DNA from 2 places in the Collimonas sp. NPDC087041 genome. Region 1 is predicted to be linked to the other one. Evidence: predicted binding sites of a transcription regulator. Region 1 holds the regulator's gene; the other holds the start of a gene.
The links. The regulator sigma-54, encoded in region 1, starts transcription at its own class of promoters, with help from an activator protein. The targets are predictions, from matches to a motif close to TGGCANGNAANCTGCTTT.

Region 1 (13,297 bases):
GGGCGCCAGCAAATTGCTGACGCCATTTTTCCAATCCGATTCGCGCATCGCCAGCACCTTGCGCGACATTGCCCTCGGCCCGCTGTGCCGCATGCCGATTGCACGCCAGCAAATGGCGATGACGCTCAGCGGCGGCAAAACCGGCTGGCTCTTCGGCAGCTTGCAGCAGCCCAAGCGCACGTCAGTTCAGCAAGCGGTACTGGAAACAGAGTAAAAGCAGGGCAAGCCCGGAGCGGAACGCTCTCGAACTCAAGCTTTATGCAAACGTCGGTTGCGCACCAGCGTTTCCGACTTGCGCTTTTGCAGCCAGATGAAGATGCCGGTAATCGTGAACAGCAGCGGCAGCAAGCCCAGGAATGCCACCAGTATCTTGCCCGGCAAACCCAGCAATTGACCGGTATGCAAGCCATACTGAACGCCGATGAAGGCATCGCCGGCCGAACCCTTGAGCGGATCCAGCGCGTGCAGCACATGGCCATCTCCGGCATCGAGGAACATCCGCACACTACCACCGTCCTGCAAGTCATTCGGCTTGCGCATGCGGACCTGGTAGATGCCGTGCTTGTCGTCGCGCGCGATGCGCGCCGGCGTGGCTTGCGGCATGCTGGCCTGTGCCAGCGTCAACGCCTGTTGCCAGTCGATGCGCGTGTCACCTGAACTGGTGGAAGATTTGGGTGGCGGCGTCAATGGCGAAATGCTCGACACAATCGGCCGCGCCACATCAGGCAAATTCATCACGGCGCCGGTGAAAGCAGTAATCACCAGCAGCACACCCGCCACCAGGCCAACCGAACGGTGCAAGTCATACATCAAGCGAAACCCGCCGGCGCCGCGCTTGACCGACAGCGCCTTGCGCCAGCCGTTGCGATGTTTGGGCCAGGCCAGTGCAAAGCCGATCAGCAGCGTCGCCAGCCACAGCAGCCCAAGGCTGCCGGAAATGATCGCGCCGGTCTTGTCCAGCAGCAGGTAGCGATGCAGGCGGAACAGGAAAGGCATCAGGTTTTGCGGCGCCACGCTGAGCGCCTTCGAATTGCGCTCGCCGACCACGGCGGCGCTGAACGGATCGATATAGACCGTATCGGCAGCCAGCGCATCTTCCGCTTTCTTTGGACGCAACCGCGCTTGCAGCGGCGCATTGGAATCGGCTTCGATGCCAAAGAAAGCCAGACGCGCATGCGGGTAGTCATGTTCGATCACGCCGACCAGTTTGTCGATCGGCAAACGCTCGCCGCTTCCAGCCACGTGATAGAACTGTGGATTCAACCAGGCGTCGATTTCATCATTGAAGGCAAGCGCGCTGCCGGTCAGGCCAGCCATGACGATAAACAGGGAGAGCAACAAACCGCTGTAGCGGTGCAGCTTGACCAACCAATGACGTATTGCTTTATTCACAATCCCACACCCAGCCGACAAAAGATGTGTATTGTAATTCTCGATTGAATGAGAATGGGTATTATTTCCAACAATTTACAAACAGCAGGGCTGGCGCTGTGGCCACGTTGCTACACCTGCAACAAACGCCCCTCTGCCCTGGAAATGGCTTCCGCCGCACCGCGCAAGACCACCACATCCCCTACCTGCAGCACCGTCTCCGGCGTCGTATCGATGCCGCTACGGCCACGCCGCACGGCGGTAACCTCGGCGCCGATTTCCGGCAAACCCAACCCGGCCAGCGTCTTGCCGATGGCCTTGGCGCCTTCCGGCAAAGCCACGGTATGCAGACGTACCTGCAGATGATCGGCAGCATCCGGCGCATCGTCGACGCCGTGGAAGAACCCGCGCAGCGCCGCATAACGCTCGTCGCGCGACGCCTGTACCCGGTGCACCACGCGCCGCAGCGGCACGCCCAGCATGACTAGCGCATGCGAAGCCAGCATCAGGCTGCCTTCCATCGCTTCCGGCACCACTTCGGTGGCGCCGGCGGCGCGCAGCTTGTCGAGATCAGTATCGTCGTAGCTGCGCACGATCACCGGCAAGGTAGGCGCCAGCTCGCTGACATGATGCAAGACTTTCAGGGCCGAGGGCGTACTGGCATAGGTAATCACCAGTGCGGCCGCACGGTGTACACCTGCCGCCACCAGGCTCTCGCGGCGCGAAGCATCGCCATACGACACATGCGCGCCGGCGGCGCGTGCCTCGCTCACCCGATCCGGATCGAGATCAAGCGCGTGGTAGCCGATGCCTTCTTCTTCCAGCAGCTTGGCCAGGCTCTGGCCGCTGCGGCCAAAGCCGGCGATGATCACGTGCTTCTTGGTCGCCATGGTACGCGTCGCAATCTGCGTCAGCGCCAGCGATTGCATCATCCACTCATTGGCCGACAGCTTCATCACGATTGCGTCGGACTTGGCCAGGATGAACGGCGCCGCCAGCATCGACAGCACCATCGAAGCCAGGATCAGCTGCACCAGCAAGGGATCGACCAACTGCAGGCCGCCGGCCTGGTTCAACAGCACGAAACCGAATTCACCGGCTTGCGCCAGCGCCAGCCCGGTGCGCAGCGCCACGCCGGTAGAAGAACGGAACAGCTTGGCCAAAGCGGCGATCAGCACGAACTTGAGGAACACCGGACCGATCAGCAACAACAGCACCAGCCACCAGTGTTCGATCACCAGCCGCAGGTTGAGCAGCATGCCGATGGTGATGAAGAACAAACCCAGCAGCACATCGCGGAACGACTTGATGTCTTCTTCGACCTGATGCTTGTATTCCGTCTCCGAAATCAGCATGCCGGCAATGAACGCGCCCAGCGCCAGCGACAACCCGGCGCGCTCGGTGATCCAGGCGGAAGCCAGCGTGATCAGCAGCAGGTTCAGCATGAACAATTCCTGCGAACGGCGCCGCACCACGATCTGGAACCAGCGGCGCATCAGCTTCTGGCCGAAAAACAGTAGCAGGACCAGCACCAGTATCGCCTTGCCGCTGGCCCAGGCGAGTGTCGCCAGCAGGTTGCCGCTATGCTCGGCGAGCGCCGGCACCACGATCAGCAAGGGCACCAGCGCCAGATCCTGGAACAGCAGGATGCCGATGATGCGACGGCCGTGCTCGGTTTCCAGTTCCAGCCGTTCAGTGAGCAATTTGGAAACGATGGCCGTCGACGACATGGTGAGCGCACCGCCCAGCGCAAACGCCGCCTGCCAGCTGATGTTGATCACCTGCGGCAGGACCAGCGCCAGCACCCAGCCGAACAGCATGGTGGCGGCGATCGTCAGCAGCACCTGCGCCATCCCCAAACCGAACACGATGTGCCGCATCGCCGTCAGTTTGGGCAGCGAAAACTCCAGGCCAATCGAGAACATCAGGAACACCACGCCGAATTCGGCCAGCGCGTGGGTGGTGGCATTGTCTTCGGCAAACCCGAGCGCGTGCGGGCCGATCAATATCCCCACCACCAGATAACCGAGCATCGGCGGTAAATGAAAGCTGCGAAAGGCTACAACGCCCAGTACGGCGGAGCCCAGCAGCAGGATGGTCAGTTCAAGTCCGGAAAGCATCATTGATCAATTGGTATGGGATTAATGTTTTGTTGCTGCAACGCTAACAGCGTACATTGAAGACAGATTAATTGTTTCTGATCGCCACTGGCAAGTTTTTTGCTTTAGGAATTCGTTTATACTTTCGGGATGAGTCTAACCGATACCAAAATTTTGCCAAAAACCTTGCCCAAGACGTTCGATGCCGGCCGTGCGCTGGAGCTTGCCCGCAGCACCCTGCAAATCGAAGCGGATGCCATCATTGCATTGAAGAACCGGATTTCCGACGACGCCAGCGATCCCTTCGCCCAAGCCGTATCCCTGCTGCTCACCTGCAGCGGCCGGGTAGTGGTCTCGGGCATCGGCAAGTCAGGACATATTGCCCGCAAGTTCGCCGCCACGCTCGCCTCCACCGGCACGCCGGCGCTGTTCATCCATCCGGCTGAAGCCGCACATGGCGATCTCGGCATGGTGACCGAAGACGATGCCTTCATTGCGATTTCAAATTCCGGTGAGACCGCCGAACTGATGGCGATTGTGCCGATCATCAAACGCATGGGCGCCAGCCTGATCGCGATGACCGGCAACGATACGTCGGCACTGGCGCAACTGGCTACCGTTCATCTCAACGTTGGCGTGGCGCAGGAAGCCTGCCCATTGAACCTGGCGCCAACCGCCAGCACCACCGCCACGCTGGCGATGGGCGACGCACTGGCGGTAGCGCTGCTGGACGCGCGCGGCTTCCGTGAAGAAGATTTTGCCCGCTCCCATCCGGGCGGCGCACTCGGCCGCAGGCTGTTGACCCACGTACGCGATGTCATGCGCAGCGGCGAAGCGATTCCAGCGGTGACGGCGGATGTACCGCTGTCGAACGCGTTGCTGGAAATCACCCGCAAGGGAATCGCCATGACCGCCGTGGTCGACGACAAATTCCACGTCATCGGCGTGTTTACCGATGGCGACTTGCGCCGCTTGATCGAACAGGTCCAGGATTTCACCAAATTGACGATCGCCGATGTGATGCATGCCAATCCGCGCACGATCAGCGCCGATCAACTGGCGGTCGACGCGGTGCACATGATGGAGCAATTCCGCATCAATCAGCTGCTGGTGACGGACACCGACGGCACGCTGGTCGGCGCATTGCATATCCACGACCTGACCCGCGCCAAGGTTATCTGATGGCAGCCGGCATTCCGTACAACAACGTGTCAGTTAATCCGGCCCTGCCCGAGGCGGAACTGATGGCACGCGCCGCGCGCGTGCGCCTGATGATTTTCGACGTCGACGGCATCCTGACCGACGGCGGCTTGCTGTACGGCGCCGACGGCGAGCAACTGAAGCGTTTCAACGTGCTGGACGGCCACGGCATCAAGCAGTTGCAGCAAAGCGGTGTCGCCACCGCAATCATCAGCGCGCGCAAATCGGCAATCGTCAGCCGCCGCGCTGCCGATCTTGGCATCGCCCATGTCCAGCAAGGCGTGCATGACAAACACTCGGCATTCATCCAATTGCTGACGCAACTGCAGCTCGACGCCGATGCCTGCGGCTTCATCGGCGACGATGTGATCGACCTGCCGATCCTGTCGCAGGTCGGCTTTGCAGTGAGCGTGCCCAACGGCCATCGCGAAGTCAGGGCGCGCGTCCACTACGTCACTCAAACCGCCGGTGGCCAAGGCGCAGCGCGTGAAGTGTGCGATCTCATCATGCAGGCGCAAGACACCTATGAAGCGGCGCTGGCGGCTTATCTGCGCCCCACTCCACAAGGCTCGGCCCCGGCATGAAAAATCTCCGCTCCACTTACCGCTTCCGCTTCATGCTGCTGCTGGTTCTGTTCGTGATACTGGCGCTGGGCAGTTTCTGGCTGGTGCAGGTGATGCACAGGGATACCGATGAACTGCTGCCCAAGCCAACGCGCGTGGAGCCGGATTATTACGTGGAGACGTTCAACTACGTGCAGATGTCTCCCACCGGGCAGCCGCGCTACAACATCTCCGGCGACCTGCTGACGCACAATCCGGTCGACGATTCATTCGACATCCAGAAACCAATCGTGCACAGCCTGGATAAGGAAAAGCCGCCGATGAACCTGCGCGCCGACCGCGGCAAGGTTGAAGACGACAACAGCAAGGTTCACCTGTATGGCGATGTCAACGCCGATCGCCCGAAGACGGCGATGGCCGACAATTTCCACTTGAAATCGGAATACCTGTTGTTGCTGCCGGACGACGATGTCATGCAAACCGATCTGCCGGCAGAAATCACGCTGGGGCAATCGAAACTGAACGGCACCGGCATGTATTTTAATAATTCCACGCGCGTGCTGAAAATGTTCAGCAAGGTGCACGGCGTCTTTCCGCCAAAGCCGCATTAAGCGCAAGCCACACAATTTATGTATGCGGTTCCATCCTTTACCCAGGATTTTTCATGAAACGACTATTTTTGCTTTCTCTGTTGCTGCTTAGCGCCGTGGGCATTGCCCATGCGGAAAAAGCCGACTCCGACAAACCGACGCTGATCGACTCCGACCAGCTCACGTATGACGATGTCAAGCAGGTCAACGTCGCCACCGGCAACGTGGTGCTGACGCGCGGCACGCTGCTGATGAAGGCTGACCGCGTCGTGGTGACCACCGATCCGGCCGGCTACCAGTACGCCGTCTTGTACGCTGATCCAGGCAAGCTCGCCACGTTCAAGCAAAAACGCGACGGTGGCCCGGACCTGTGGATCGACGGCCATGCCGAACGCATCGAATACGATGGCAAGACTGAAGTCACCAAGCTGTTTTCGAAAGCGCAGATGCGCCGCCTGCAGGGCGACAAGCCGACCGATGAAGTCAACGGCGAATTCATCTCCTACGACAGCCGCACCGAATTCTATTCGGTCAACAATACCGTCAATGGCAATAGCCAACCGGGCGCCGGCCGCATCCGCGCGGTGATCCAGCCACGTCCGAAGGTTGCCCAATGAGCGCCACGCCCGGGACACCTGGGACCCCTAGCAACCTGATCGTTAAAGGTCTGCAGAAGAGCTACGGTGCGCGTCAGGTCGTGCATGACGTTTCACTCAACGTCCAGTGCGGCGAAGTGGTCGGTTTGCTGGGGCCGAACGGCGCCGGCAAAACCACGTCGTTCTACATGATCGTCGGCCTGGTGCCATCGGATGGCGGCGAGATCGATCTCGACGGCGTCGACATTTCGCGCCTGCCGATCCATCGCCGCGCCGTGCTTGGTTTGTCCTACCTGCCGCAGGAAGCATCGGTGTTCCGCAAGCTGACGGTGGAAGACAATATCCGCGCTGTGCTGGAGCTGCAGCAGCCTAACGGCAAGCCGCTCACCAAGGCAGAAATCGACGAACAGTTGCAGAAGCTGTTGCATGAATTGCAGATTGAAAAACTGCGCGAGAGCCAGGCGCTATCGCTCTCCGGCGGTGAACGCCGGCGTGTTGAGATCGCCCGGGCGCTGGCGACCAATCCCCGCTTCGTGCTGCTGGATGAACCATTCGCCGGGATCGATCCGATCGCCGTCATCGAAATCCAGCGCATCGTACGCTTCCTGAAAGAGCGCGGCATCGGCGTACTGATCACCGACCACAATGTGCGTGAAACGCTGGGCATTTGCGACCGCGCCTATATCATCAACCAGGGCAGCGTATTGGCCAGCGGCAGTCCGGACGACATCATTGCCGACGAATCGGTACGACGCGTATATCTGGGCGAGCATTTCCGCATGTAGACACGCCGGTTGCAGCGTAATCGTGCCGCGCTAAGGCATAGCTTGAATTCTGCTTGTTATTTTCTGAATAAATTATCCGTTGTCCAATGCGCCGTGGACAGATTGACGTGCTGTGCTGTTGCAGCCGTCAAGTTCAGTCCCGCAGTTAAGAATAGAAGTGAATTGTCCGCACGAGAGCCATGAAACAATCACTCCAGCTACGCACCTCGCAGCATCTTGCGCTGACGCCTCAATTGCAGCAGTCGATCCGGCTATTGCAATTGTCCACGCTCGAACTGCATCAGGAGCTGGAACAAATACTCTCCGACAATCCACTGCTGGAACGGGTCGACGACCCGCTCGACAACTCCGTGCGTCTACTCGCCGACGGCGCCATCAGCGGCTCGACCTCGACCATGGATGCGCCGGTCGGCGACAGTGAAGTGAGCAGCTCACCGACTGAAGTCGAAGCCAGTTTCGATACCCCTGCGGCCAGCGACAACGCGCCCGAAAGCAGCGAGGGCGAATGGAGTTTCGACGATGTCGCCCGTAACGCCAAAACCCCGGACGATGAAGACGCAAGGCCACAGCTAGAAGCGCACGAATCGACTTTGCGCGAGCACCTGCAACAGCAGATGCGTGAAACCGTCCACGATCTGCGCGATCGGGCGCTGGTCGAACTGGTGATCGATGCGCTGGACGACAACGGCTACCTGGAAGAGTCGCTGGAGGAAATCCATGAGCGCCTGCCGGCCGAGCTGGAGATTGACGTCGAGGAACTATCGACGGCGCTGAGCATGGTGCAAAGCTTCGATCCGGCCGGCGTCGGCGCACGCAATGCGTCCGAATGCCTGACCTTGCAAATCAATCGCTTTGTCAAAGTGCCATTTGTCACGCGTCGCCTGGCATTGGCGATTGTGCAAGATCACCTGATGCTTTTTGCGCAACGCGATTTCAATAAGATTAAGAAAGCGCTTGAATGTGATGACGAGGACCTGCGCGAAGCGCAGACCGTCATCAAGCAATGCAATCCTCACCCCGGCGCGCCGTTCGCCGCCAACACCTCCGACTACGTAGTGCCGGACGTCATCGTCAGGCGCTCAAAGCAAGGCTGGCAGGTCATGTTGAACAATGACGTCATGCCTAGACTGCGCGTAAATGCTCTATATGCCAACATTTTGCGGCAAAGCAAAGGGGAAGGCGCACTGACTTCTCAGCTGCAGGAAGCCAAGTGGCTGATCAAGAATATGCGGCAGCGTTTCGACACTATCCTGCGAGTGGCGCAGGCAATTGTCGAGCGCCAGCGGAACTTCTTTTCACACGGCGCGGTCGCAATGAGGCCGCTTGTGTTGCGTGAAATAGCTGATACACTGGGTCTACACGAGAGCACTATTTCTCGTGTAACCACTCAGAAATACATGCTCACTCCCCACGGGATGTTTGAACTGAAGTATTTCTTCGGCAGCCATGTTGCTACTGAGGCAGGTGGAGAGGCTTCCTCAACAGCGATACGGGCACTCATTAAACAACTGATAGGAGCAGAAGATTCAAAAAATCCTTTCTCTGACAGCAAGATTGCCGACATGCTTGCGGAACAAGGTATGGTGGTCGCCCGCCGCACCGTCGCAAAATATCGCGAAGCACTAAAGATTCCGTCTGTTAATTTACGCAAGGCCTTGTAGTTTTTTGTGGTTTGATTGTAGAGCTTACCCTTGCTGTGTTCAGACAAAGCGGGTTTTACCGATTCTTGCCAGAGCAGTCCGCTCTTGATTGCTCGCCTAAAGATTCAACGCAACCTGTTCAGAACCGCCAGCAATATTCTTCATAGGAGCGCTGTATGAACTTCACCATCAGTGGGCATCACCTCGAATTAACCCCTGCCATTCGCGAATACGTACAAAGCAAGCTGGAACGTATCAAACGTCACTTCGACCAGGTCATCGATATCAGCGTGATTCTGACCGTCGACAAAATCACTGAAAAAGAAAAGCGCCAAAAAGCGGAAATCAATCTGCGCGTAAAAGGAAAGGACCTGCATGCTGAAAGCATCGCTCACGACCTGTATGCCGCCATTGATGCACTGATCGACAAGCTCGATCGCCAGGTGATCAAATACAAGGACAAGATGCAGGATCATCAGCATGATTCCATCAAGCATGTCCCGGAAGACCTACCCGCCGCGACCTGAACCGGCCGTCAATCGAACTCCGGCGTACGAGCTCAGTAGCTCGCGCCAATGAATGAACAAGGGCGCAGTCAATGCGCCCTTAGTTATTTTTACGGGCGACACTGCAGCCCGAATTACTTGCCTGCCGATGATCGCGCCGCCGTGCGGCACGGCCCCGCAAAAGCAGCGATTATTTCAACGCACCGAATACCTTGCCGATGATCGCGCTGCCGGCGCCGACCGGATCCTGGCGAATCGCTTTCTCTTCTTCACCGATGATGGTGTACAAGCCATCCAGCGCGCGCTGGGTCACATAACCTTCCACCGTGCTTTGCTGGGCCGGCACCATGCCGGTCTTGCCGACTTGTCCCATGATCGCGTTATATTGCGCCGACAGGCCGTTACGATCGGTCACGCCTTTGACGATAGGCAGGAATTTCTGGCCCAATTCGGCCGAGGTTTTCTGCTTGAAAAAATCGGTCACGGAAGTATCGCCGCCTGTCAGGATGTTTTTTGCATCCGTCACCGACATCGATTTGACCGCATTCATCAACAGCGGCTTGGCCAGCGGCACAGCCGATTCTGCAGCGTGATTCATCGACACCACCAGATCATCCAGCTGCTGGCCCTTGCCAGTCATTTTCAGTATTGGCTGCGCCTTCTCAAGTATACCCGGCAAGCCGATTTTCACTTTGTCGTTATTCAGGAAGCCGTTTGTCACGCCCAGCTTGGAGACGGCAACGTCCGCTCCTTTTTGCAACGCGGCTTTCAGGCCGCTGCTGGCGTCCTGGTTGCTCAGGTCGCTCAACGATAGAGCCAGCGCGGCAGTTGCCGACAAGGCCAGAGTCAATGTCACTGCTGTTTGGTATACGCGACGCATAATTGATCCTTGATAAAGTTAAGTAGATAACAACCAAGTCTAACCCAAGCTGCTGCGATGATGCGTTTGGCTTCAGTGCAACCTTTACAGATGCCCTTCGTCCACCAGAAACAGGCGCCTATGTTCACGTATCGCATAGCGATCGGTCATGCCGGCGATGTAGTCGGCAACCTGGCGCGCCTGTTGCTGCGGACTGTGCTGGCCATCGGCCGGCAATTGATAGTCCGGCGGCAGTAATGCGGGTTCATCGGTAAAACATTCATACAATTCCACCACGATGCGGCGCGCCTTGCTGGTCATCCGATTGACCAGATAGTGCCGATACAGGTTTTCGCGCAAGAAGCGCTTGAGAACGGCAGCCTGCTGCGCCATGCCGTCGGAAAATGCGATCAGCGGCGGCGCATTGCGCACATCGTCCAGCGTCTGCACCTTCGCGTCCTGGATTCGCTCCTGCGATGTCTGGATCAGGTCGGTGATCAACGCATTGATCATGCGCCGCACCGTTTCATTGATCGCACGCCGCCCCGTCAATCCAGGAAAAATCCGCTCTACTTCGCGGCTGTGCAACGCGTAGAAATCGATCTGGTTCATCTGCTCCAGTGTCAATAAACCCGAGCGCAAGCCGTCGTCGACATCATGATTGTTGTAAGCGATCTCATCGGCCAGGTTGGCCACTTGCGCTTCCAGCGCCGGCTGCTTGCGGTCGATGAAACGCTGACCTATATCGCCGAGCTTGCGGGCATTCGCCAGCGAGCAATGCTTGAGGATGCCCTCGCGGGTTTCAAACATCAGATTCAAGCCGTCAAACGCGCCGTAGCGCTGTTCCAGCTGATCCACCACGCGCAGGCTTTGCAGGTTGTGCTCGAAGCCGCCATGCGGCTCCATGCAGGCATTCAGCGCATCCTGGCCGGCATGGCCAAACGGCGTGTGACCGAGATCGTGGGCCAGCGAAATCGCTTCCACCAGGTCTTCATTCAGTTGCAGGTTACGCGCAATCGAGCGCGCAATCTGGGCTACTTCAATACTGTGGGTCAGGCGCGTGCGGAACAGGTCGCCTTCATGATTGACGAACACCTGGGTCTTGTACTCCAACCGGCGGAAAGCGGTGGAATGGACGATGCGATCGCGGTCGCGCTGGAACTCGGTGCGGGCGCTGGGAGGCGCTTCGTCAAACAAGCGTCCTCGCGACTGCGCAGAATGTGCGGCATACGTGGCGAGAGACGCTTCCGGGTTCATCGCGGCATGTCTCCCGAAGCCAGTTGCTGGATGGTCGCCAGCAGCGCATCCTGCGGCGCAGCGCTGATCAGAGAGCCGCCCAGGGGTTTCATCAGGATGAACCTGATCTGCCCGTCTTCGTTCTTCTTATCGACCTGCATCAACTCCAGCCAGCGCTGCACGCCAAGATTCGGCGCCTCGGTCGGCAAACCGGCGGCGCGCACCAGCGCGCACAGGCGTTCCTTGTCGACTGCAGTGATGTGGCCCAGACGATGCGACAGATCGGCGGCCATGACCATGCCGCAACCGACCGCTTCGCCATGCAGCCACTTGCCGTAACCCAGGCCGGACTCGATCGCGTGGCCAAAGGTATGGCCGAAATTCAGGATCGCGCGCAAACCGCCTTCGCGCTCATCCTGCCGCACCACGTCGGCTTTCAGTTCGCATGAGCGACGGATCGCATACGCCAGAGCTGCGTTATCACGCGCCATCAATTTATCGATATTGTCTTCAATCCATTTGAAGAATGCGGCGTCGATTACCGCGCCATATTTGATGACCTCGGCCAGGCCGGCCGACAATTCGCGATCCGGCAGCGTATGCAGCGTCAGCGTGTCGGCGATCACCGCCTGCGGCTGATAAAACGCGCCGATCATGTTCTTGCCGAGCGGATGATTGATGCCGGTCTTGCCGCCCACCGACGAATCGACTTGCGCCAGCAGCGTGGTGGGAATTTGCACAAACGGAATGCCGCGCATGTAAGCGGAAGCGGCAAACCCGGTGAGATCACCGATCACGCCGCCGCCAAGAGCAATCAGCGTGGTCTTGCGGTCGCATTTGGCAGCCAGGAGGCGATCGAATATCTGCATCAGGCTGGCCCAGTTCTTTTCTTCCTCACCATCCGGCAGGATGATCTCGAGCACGCTCTTGCCGGCTTCCTGCAAGGTCTGCGTCACGCGCTGCAGGTACAGCGGCGCCACGGTGGTATTGGTCACCACGGCGACCTGCCGTCCACTGATCAGGCGCGCGATACGCTCGCGATCGCCCAGCAGCGACGAGCCGATCTCGATCGGATAGCTACGCTCTCCCAACTCTACCTGCAGGCTGATGGTTGGGACTTGGTTCGAAGAAGAAACCGGTTGATTCATAGGAAAATTCGGTGAATTAGTAGTGGTACCGCTCGCCTGCCTGCCGATAAATTGCGCAGTATCTGCTTCAGCGTCAGGATCGTCAGGCAGCAGGTCAAGCTGGCTCAGGATGCTATGCACCAGGAATTGTACGTTAGGTCGCCCGGTGTCGATGACAATATCGGCCACCTCGCGATAAAACGGCTCTCTTTGTCGAGACAGTTCTTCCAGGCGTCGGCGTGGGTCCGCGGTTTGCAGCAATGGCCGGCTTTTGTCGCGGCTGGTGCGTTGGAGAATGTTATGGACGCTGGCCCGCAGGTAAATGACGGTGCCGCGGGATTTCAGATATGCGCGATTTTCCGGCTTCAGGATGGCGCCGCCACCGGTAGCCAGCACGATCCCGCGCCGTGCGCTCAGATCGCGTATCACTTCCGCTTCGCGCTGCCGGAAGCTCTCTTCGCCTTCAATTTCAAAGATCAACGGAATCGAGACGCCAGTACGCGCCTCGATTTCGTGATCGGAATCAATGAATAACTTGTTGAGTTTCTTTGCCAGGGCACGGCCAACCGTAGTCTTGCCCGCACCCATCAGGCCGACCAGAAAGATATTGCCTTTCATGTGCAACGCACCATTTCACCACTCAACCTTTTGCTCAAATGCGGACACCGGCGCAGAACCGGCGTCCCTGTGCAGTTAGTGGCCTGTAACAACCTATTAGTGCGCAG
Region 2 (6,291 bases), on a different contig from region 1:
TGATCAGCGAGAAGATGGTGAAACATTGCATCAGCACCGACAGCATGTTCTTGCTGCGGACCAGGCCGCCGTAGAACAGGCCCAGGCCTGGCAGGGTCATCAGGATCACCAATGCGGTACACACCAGCAACCAGGCGGTGTCGCCCTTGTTTGGCACTGGCGCAGCTGGGGCCGCAGCAGCAGGCGCTGCCGCAGTTGCTGTGGCGGGCGCCGGTGCTGCTGCAGCAGCCGGAGCAGGTGCAGCAGCAATGGAGGCCGCCGGTGCTGCAGCGGATGCGTCGGCACTGGTCGATGCCACGCTGGCGCTGGCCGCCGCGGATGCTTCATCCGCGGCCGACGCCGGCGCCATGGCGGTAGCTGCGAGCATCAGCGTGCAGGACGCCAAAACCGTAGCAAACATTCTTTTGATGTTCATATTTTTATCCCCTTAGATTGCGTCTTTGCCGGTTTCACCGGTACGAATACGAATAACTTCTTGCAGATCGAAGACAAAGATCTTGCCGTCGCCGATCTTGCCGGTGCGCGCCGCTGTTTCGATGGCTTCCACCGCTTGTTCCAGGATCGCATCGTCGACTGCCGCTTCGATTTTTGTCTTCGGCAGGAAATCGACGACATACTCCGCACCGCGATACAGCTCGGTGTGACCCTTCTGCCGGCCGAAGCCCTTGACTTCGGTCACGGTGATGCCTTGCACACCAATCGCCGACAGCGCTTCACGCACCTCGTCGAGCTTGAACGGTTTGATGATCGCAGTAATCAGTTTCATGTTGGCCTCGTTATAGTTAATTCAAAATTTCTACGTTGCGCTATGTCGCTTCAAGCGTTCTGCAATGCGTTAGAAGGTTTTTGCCAGCGAGAACACAACACCGTTGCGGCCCAGGTTCTTGCCGCTTGGACTGACGTACGCGCCATCCTTGGCGTTGGTGCCGACAAACGCCAGCCCCAAGGTCACGCCGCCGATCTGATCGAAAGTCTTGGTGACGCCGGCTTTCCAGTCGGTATAGCTGGCGAAGCTGAAATTCTCGACAGTCTGGTGGCCGACATGCAGGCCCAGCGTGACGCCCGCTCCGACATCGAAGTTGGCGCCGGCATCGTAGTAAGCGCTGTTCTTGCTGTCGACGGTGCCGAACAAGGTCGTCATCGCATGCGAGTATTTGAAGTAAGCCGGGCCGTAGCCGAGCTGGCCATACAGTTCGAAGGTATTGGCGTTGCGGCCGATCAGGCTGTAGTTATTGGTCGGATAGTAGTAGTACAGGCCGCCGACGTCATAAGTAAAACCGCCCGGCAGGTCGCCGCGCTTGCCAGCGTAGAGATCCCACTCAATCGGACCCTTGCCGCCGGTGCCGGTGTTGGCGCTGTCGACCGCATCCTTGATCCACTTGATGTTGGAAAGCCAGGTGCCTGCGTAGAGGCCGGTCGGATTGTTGGTATAGTCGGCGCCGCCCTGCACGGCGGGATCGAAACGCGTTTGCGAAATGCCGCGGAAGCGGTAATCGTTAACCACGCCGATGTTGTAACTGACTTCATTATCAGGTTTGGCATCTTCCGCATGCGCAAACCCGGTGGCGAAACTTGCTGCTATTGCTGCCGCTAAAATCAGCTTTTTCATGGAAGTCCCTGTTGGTATGTTGAATGAAAAACCGATGAATCGTTACTCTCCCAACTTTCCATAGCAGAACCCATGCCAACTGAAGCAGCTATCCTTTTCCCCTGCCGCCGCCCGCTTGTAGGGCATTTGGCGACGGCTTTTTCTGATTGTTAATTACAAAAGCTTTTCAAGCAGAAATAATGTCGGCTGATCGCACCATGATGGCGCATTTAAAAAATATTCGCCTTGTTATGGTGCAGCAATCGTCGACTCCTCCTACATGACAGCTTGTAGCTGACTACAACATTAAAGCCACGCCTGCTGCAGGGCCAGCAATGCGCGCTGGATCGCGGCTTCATCCACACCGGCAAATCCAAGCGCCAGGCCAGCACGATGCTGCGCACTGACGGCCTGCCCGGGCAGGCAGAAGCGGCTCATCGAATTAATTTCAACGCCGGCAGCCAATGCCCGCGCCACCAGTTCCGTCTCTTGTGCGGCGCTGGCCAGGGGCAGGCTCAGATGCAGGCCGGCGGCGACCTTCGGCAACGGCAATTGCGCGCCGAATAGCGGCTCCCAGCCATTTATCAGGGCATCGCGACGCGCACGGCTGGCGCGACGCATGCGCCTGATGTGACGCTGAAAATGTCCGGCTGCGATGAATTCCGCCATCACCGCCTGATCGGCGGCGGGCGGATGACGGTCGGCCATCGCGCGCAAGGCGCTCAGCGCCGGCACCAGCTTCTGCGGCAGCACCAGATAGCCCAGCCGCAAGCCGGGGAAGGCGATCTTGGAAAACGTACCGACATATAGCACCCGCGCAGTCTGATCGAGCGCGGCCAGCGGCGCCAACGGCGTGCCGTCATAGCGGTACTCGCCGTCGTAATCGTCTTCGATGATCCAGGCGTCGTGACGCTCGGCCCAGGCCAGCAGCTCCAGACGGCGCGGCAGCGACAGCGTGACGCCGACCGGATACTGGTGCGACGGCGTCACATAAGCCATGCGGCAGTTGGCGTGTTGCGCCAGCTGTCCGGTATCCATGCCGTCCTGGTCGAGCGGAATCCCCACCAGTTGCGCACCGGCCAGCGTCAATGCTGCCGCCGCCGATGGGTAGCAGGGATTTTCAACCGCGACCCGATCGCCGGCATCGAGCAGCAATTGCGCGCACAAGGCAATCCCGTGCTGCGCACCGGCGGTAATCATGATTTGCGACGGATCGCAGACCAGGCCGCGCGCTTGGCGCAGGTAGACGGCTATCAGTTCGCGCAAGCGCGGGTTGCCGGCGGCTTCGCCATAGCCCATCTGCGCCAACGGCGCATGACGCCAGAAGTTGCCTTGCAAGCGCCCCCAGATTTCATTCGGAAACAAGTCGTAGGCCGGAATCCCCAGGCGAAAGGCCCGCGCCGGGCCCTCGAAGCGGCGACGGCCACCAAAACCGCTCAAGCGCCGCTGCATGGCCGACAGTTGGGTAGCGGGCGCGCCCGACGGCGCCTGATCCGCACCCGGCGCCGCTGCTGCCAGGCCATCGGCATAGGTGCCGTCGCCGACCCGGCTGCTGATATAGCCTTCGGCATACAGTTGTTCATAGGCGCGCACAACGGTGTTGCGCGAAACCAGCAAGGCCAGCGCCAGCTCACGCGAGGTAGGCAGCTTGATGCGATAGGTGTCGGGCGTCGCCAGGATGCGCTGCCGCAGCGCCAGATACAGCTGCTTGGCAAGGCCCTTGCGGCCATCCAGCGTAATGCCGGCGGGATCCAGATGCATCGACAGGGAGGCGGGCTTGGGTTGCGGCATCGCTAGCGCAGGAACAATGGCTTTATATCGCACATGATTGGACCTATAAATACAGTCATTATTGGATCTTTGATGATACCAACTTATAGCGCTACGATGAACGCTGTTTCGCATCGACAAACAAGCAATGGCAACCACAGGAGAGTATTTTGGCCACAGATTCAGCAACCCGCCCGGCGGCCACTATCAAGCCGCTGACCGAGCAAGACTATGAAATCTGGTATCCGCAATGGCAGGGTTACCAGGACTTTTATCAGGTCGACATCCCGCTCGCCACCAGGAAGATAACCTGGCAGCGCCTGCTCGATCCCCAGGAACCGATGTTCGGCGCGCTGGCGATGGTCGGCGAGCAGGCGGTCGGCATGGTGCACTGGATCTTCCATCGCTCCTGCTGGACGGTGGAAAATTCCTGCTATCTGCAAGACCTGTACGTCGACGCCGGCCAGCGCGGCCTGGGCCTTGGACGCCTGCTGATCGAGCACGTGTGCGCACAGGCCAAGGCCGCCGGCAGCACACGCGTGCATTGGCTGACGCACGAAACCAACAGCACCGCGATGCAACTCTACGACCGCATCGCGCAACGGCCGGGATTCGTGCAATATCGCAAACAACTCGACTAGTTCGTCAACGCCATCCAACCTGATCATGCAAAGTACAACCATGCCACAACAATCCACCACAGCCGACACCGGCCGTCCGTTACCCGACTGGAAGCCGGCGCCGCTGCCGCAACCCGTTCCGCTGCAAGGCGACAGCATTCGCCTGTTGCCGGTCGATCCCGCGCGCGATGCATCGGACCTGTACGAGGCTGAACATGCCGCCGACGCCGATCCGACCCAATGGGATTACCTGGCGGTAGGGCCTTTCGACAATCCGCAGGATTTCAGCGCCTGGCTCAAGAACTGCGCCACCAGCCGCGATCCGCTGTTCTTCACCGTCGTCGACCAGCACAGCGGCAAGCCGACCGGCGTGTTGAGCTACCTGGCGATCACGCCGGAGCACGGCTCGATCGAAATCGGCCATATCTGGTTCAGCGCGCGCATGCAACGCACACGCCAGGCCACCGAAGCGATCTACCTGCTGGCGCGGCATGCCTTCGACGATCTCGGCTATCGCCGCCTGGAATGGAAATGCAATTCGCTCAACCTGCGCTCACAAAAGGCGGCGCTGCGCTTCGGCTTCACTCCCGAAGGCCTGTTCCGGCAACATCGCGTGTTCAAGGGCAAGAACCGCGACACTGCCTGGTTTTCGATGCTCGATAGCGAATGGCCGGCACAACGGGCCGTCTTCGAAGCTTGGCTGCACGCCGACAATTTCGACAGCGCCGGCAAGCAGAAAAAATCGCTGCAACAAATCCGCGCCGAACAGGCCTGATTTCTACGGCGTCACGGCCAGGCGGAAAATTGCTTAAACCGCCGGGCCGGTTCATAATTTGCATGTCAGGGCGGAACGCATCGGTTATCATTTTTCGTATTTGTCGAGGGTAGAGCAATCCGCCACGCAACGGCGGCCGTGGAACTCCGTCCCACCATACCTTTTCACTCCCAGAGGACGATCATGAACAAACCCAACTTCTTCGACGACATTCAAGCCAAGATCAACCAGGCGATCGAAAACTCGCCAGCCAAGGACATCGAAAAAAACGTCAAGGCCATGCTGGGCCAGGGCTTCTCCAAACTGGACCTGGTCACACGCGAGGAATTCGATGTGCAGGCGCAAGTGCTGGCGACTACCCGCGCCAAGCTGGAAGCACTGGAAGCACGCGTCACAGAACTTGAAGCACAACTGAAACGCCCTTGATTCCGCCAAGCCGGTGACGCTAGCGGTATTGAAAAGTCGGGCGCTGGCAGGCATGCAGGCGCCCGAAGTCACAGTAGAAGTCCATCTGGCCAATGGTCTGCCCTCCTTCACCATCGTCGGCCTGCCCGAAACCGAGGTCAAGGAATCCAAGGACCGGGTCCGCGCAGCGTTGCAGAACGCGCGCTTCGAATTCCCCTCACGTCGTATCACCGTTAATTTAGCGCCGGCCGACCTGCCCAAGGAATCCGGCCGCTTCGACCTGCCCATCGCACTCGGCATCCTGGCAGCATCGGGACAGATGCCGGCGGACGAACTCGACGCCTACGAATTTGCCGGCGAACTGTCGCTGTCGGGTGAGCTGAGGCCGATTCGCGGCGCCCTTGCCATGACGTTTGCCATGACGTCGGATAAGCGCAATGCCGACGCCTCCTCCAAGACCGGCAATAGCGCTTCATCTGCATCGCCACGTGCCTTCATCCTGCCGCACGCCAATGCAGATGAGGCGGCACTGGTGTCGGACGCACATATTCTTCCAGCCGAATCGCTGTTGCAGGTATGCGCGCACTTTTCCTCCAGACAGGCCGAAACCAGGCTCCAGCGTCATATTCCACAAGCCCAATCGAAACCACGCAGCCATCCCGATTTCAGCGATGTAAAAGGCCAGCTGCAAGCGAAACGCGCATTGGAAGTGGCTGCGGCCGGCAACCACAGCGTCTTGCTGATCGGCCCACCAGGCACCGGAAAATCGATGCTGGCGTTGCGTTTCCCGGGCATCCTGCCGCCGATGAGCGATCTGGAAGCGCTGGAGTCGGCGGCGGTGCAATCGTTGACCAAGGGCTTTTCCGGCGATGCATGGAAAATCCGTCCTTACCGCGCGCCGCATCACACTGCATCCGCGGTGGCGCTGGTTGGCGGCGGCAGCCCACCGCGTCCCGGCGAGATTTCGCTGGCGCACCGAGGCGTTTTATTCCTTGATGAATTGCCGGAATTCGATCGCCGTGTCCTCGAAGTATTGCGCGAACCGCTCGAATCGGGTCACATCACGATTTCAAGGGCGGCACGTCAGGCGGACTTTCCGGCACGCTTTCAATTGATCGCGGCGATGAATCCCT

Region 2: ACIPF8_RS14920 (TorF family putative porin) is a predicted target of sigma-54. The motif match lies at 1,670-1,687, and genes of this name have one in related genera.

What each region holds. Positions count from the first base shown of each region.
Region 1 is NZ_JBIUZX010000002.1:236,127-249,423, forward strand. Features, by position in the region: gene ACIPF8_RS04165 (FAD-dependent oxidoreductase) at 1-214, shown strand, start outside; gene ACIPF8_RS04170 (PepSY-associated TM helix domain-containing protein) at 250-1,392, opposite strand; gene ACIPF8_RS04175 (cation:proton antiporter) at 1,503-3,491, opposite strand; gene ACIPF8_RS04180 (SIS domain-containing protein) at 3,621-4,652, shown strand; gene ACIPF8_RS04185 (KdsC family phosphatase) at 4,652-5,254, shown strand; gene lptC (LPS export ABC transporter periplasmic protein LptC) at 5,251-5,844, shown strand; gene lptA (lipopolysaccharide transport periplasmic protein LptA) at 5,898-6,440, shown strand; gene lptB (LPS export ABC transporter ATP-binding protein) at 6,437-7,204, shown strand; gene ACIPF8_RS04205 (RNA polymerase factor sigma-54) at 7,384-8,865, shown strand; gene hpf (ribosome hibernation-promoting factor, HPF/YfiA family) at 9,021-9,371, shown strand; gene ACIPF8_RS04215 (DUF4197 domain-containing protein) at 9,541-10,230, opposite strand; gene ACIPF8_RS04220 (deoxyguanosinetriphosphate triphosphohydrolase) at 10,315-11,466, opposite strand; gene aroKB (bifunctional shikimate kinase/3-dehydroquinate synthase AroKB) at 11,463-13,190, opposite strand; gene pilQ (type IV pilus secretin PilQ) at 13,287-13,297, opposite strand, start outside.
Region 2 is NZ_JBIUZX010000007.1:187,104-193,394, forward strand. Features, by position in the region: gene ACIPF8_RS14910 (ammonium transporter) at 1-400, opposite strand, end outside; gene ACIPF8_RS14915 (P-II family nitrogen regulator) at 428-766, opposite strand; gene ACIPF8_RS14920 (TorF family putative porin) at 836-1,609, opposite strand; gene ACIPF8_RS14925 (PLP-dependent aminotransferase family protein) at 1,895-3,379, opposite strand; gene ACIPF8_RS14930 (GNAT family N-acetyltransferase) at 3,529-3,999, shown strand; gene ACIPF8_RS14935 (GNAT family N-acetyltransferase) at 4,040-4,753, shown strand; gene ACIPF8_RS14940 (accessory factor UbiK family protein) at 4,937-5,179, shown strand; gene ACIPF8_RS14945 (YifB family Mg chelatase-like AAA ATPase) at 5,193-6,291, shown strand, end outside.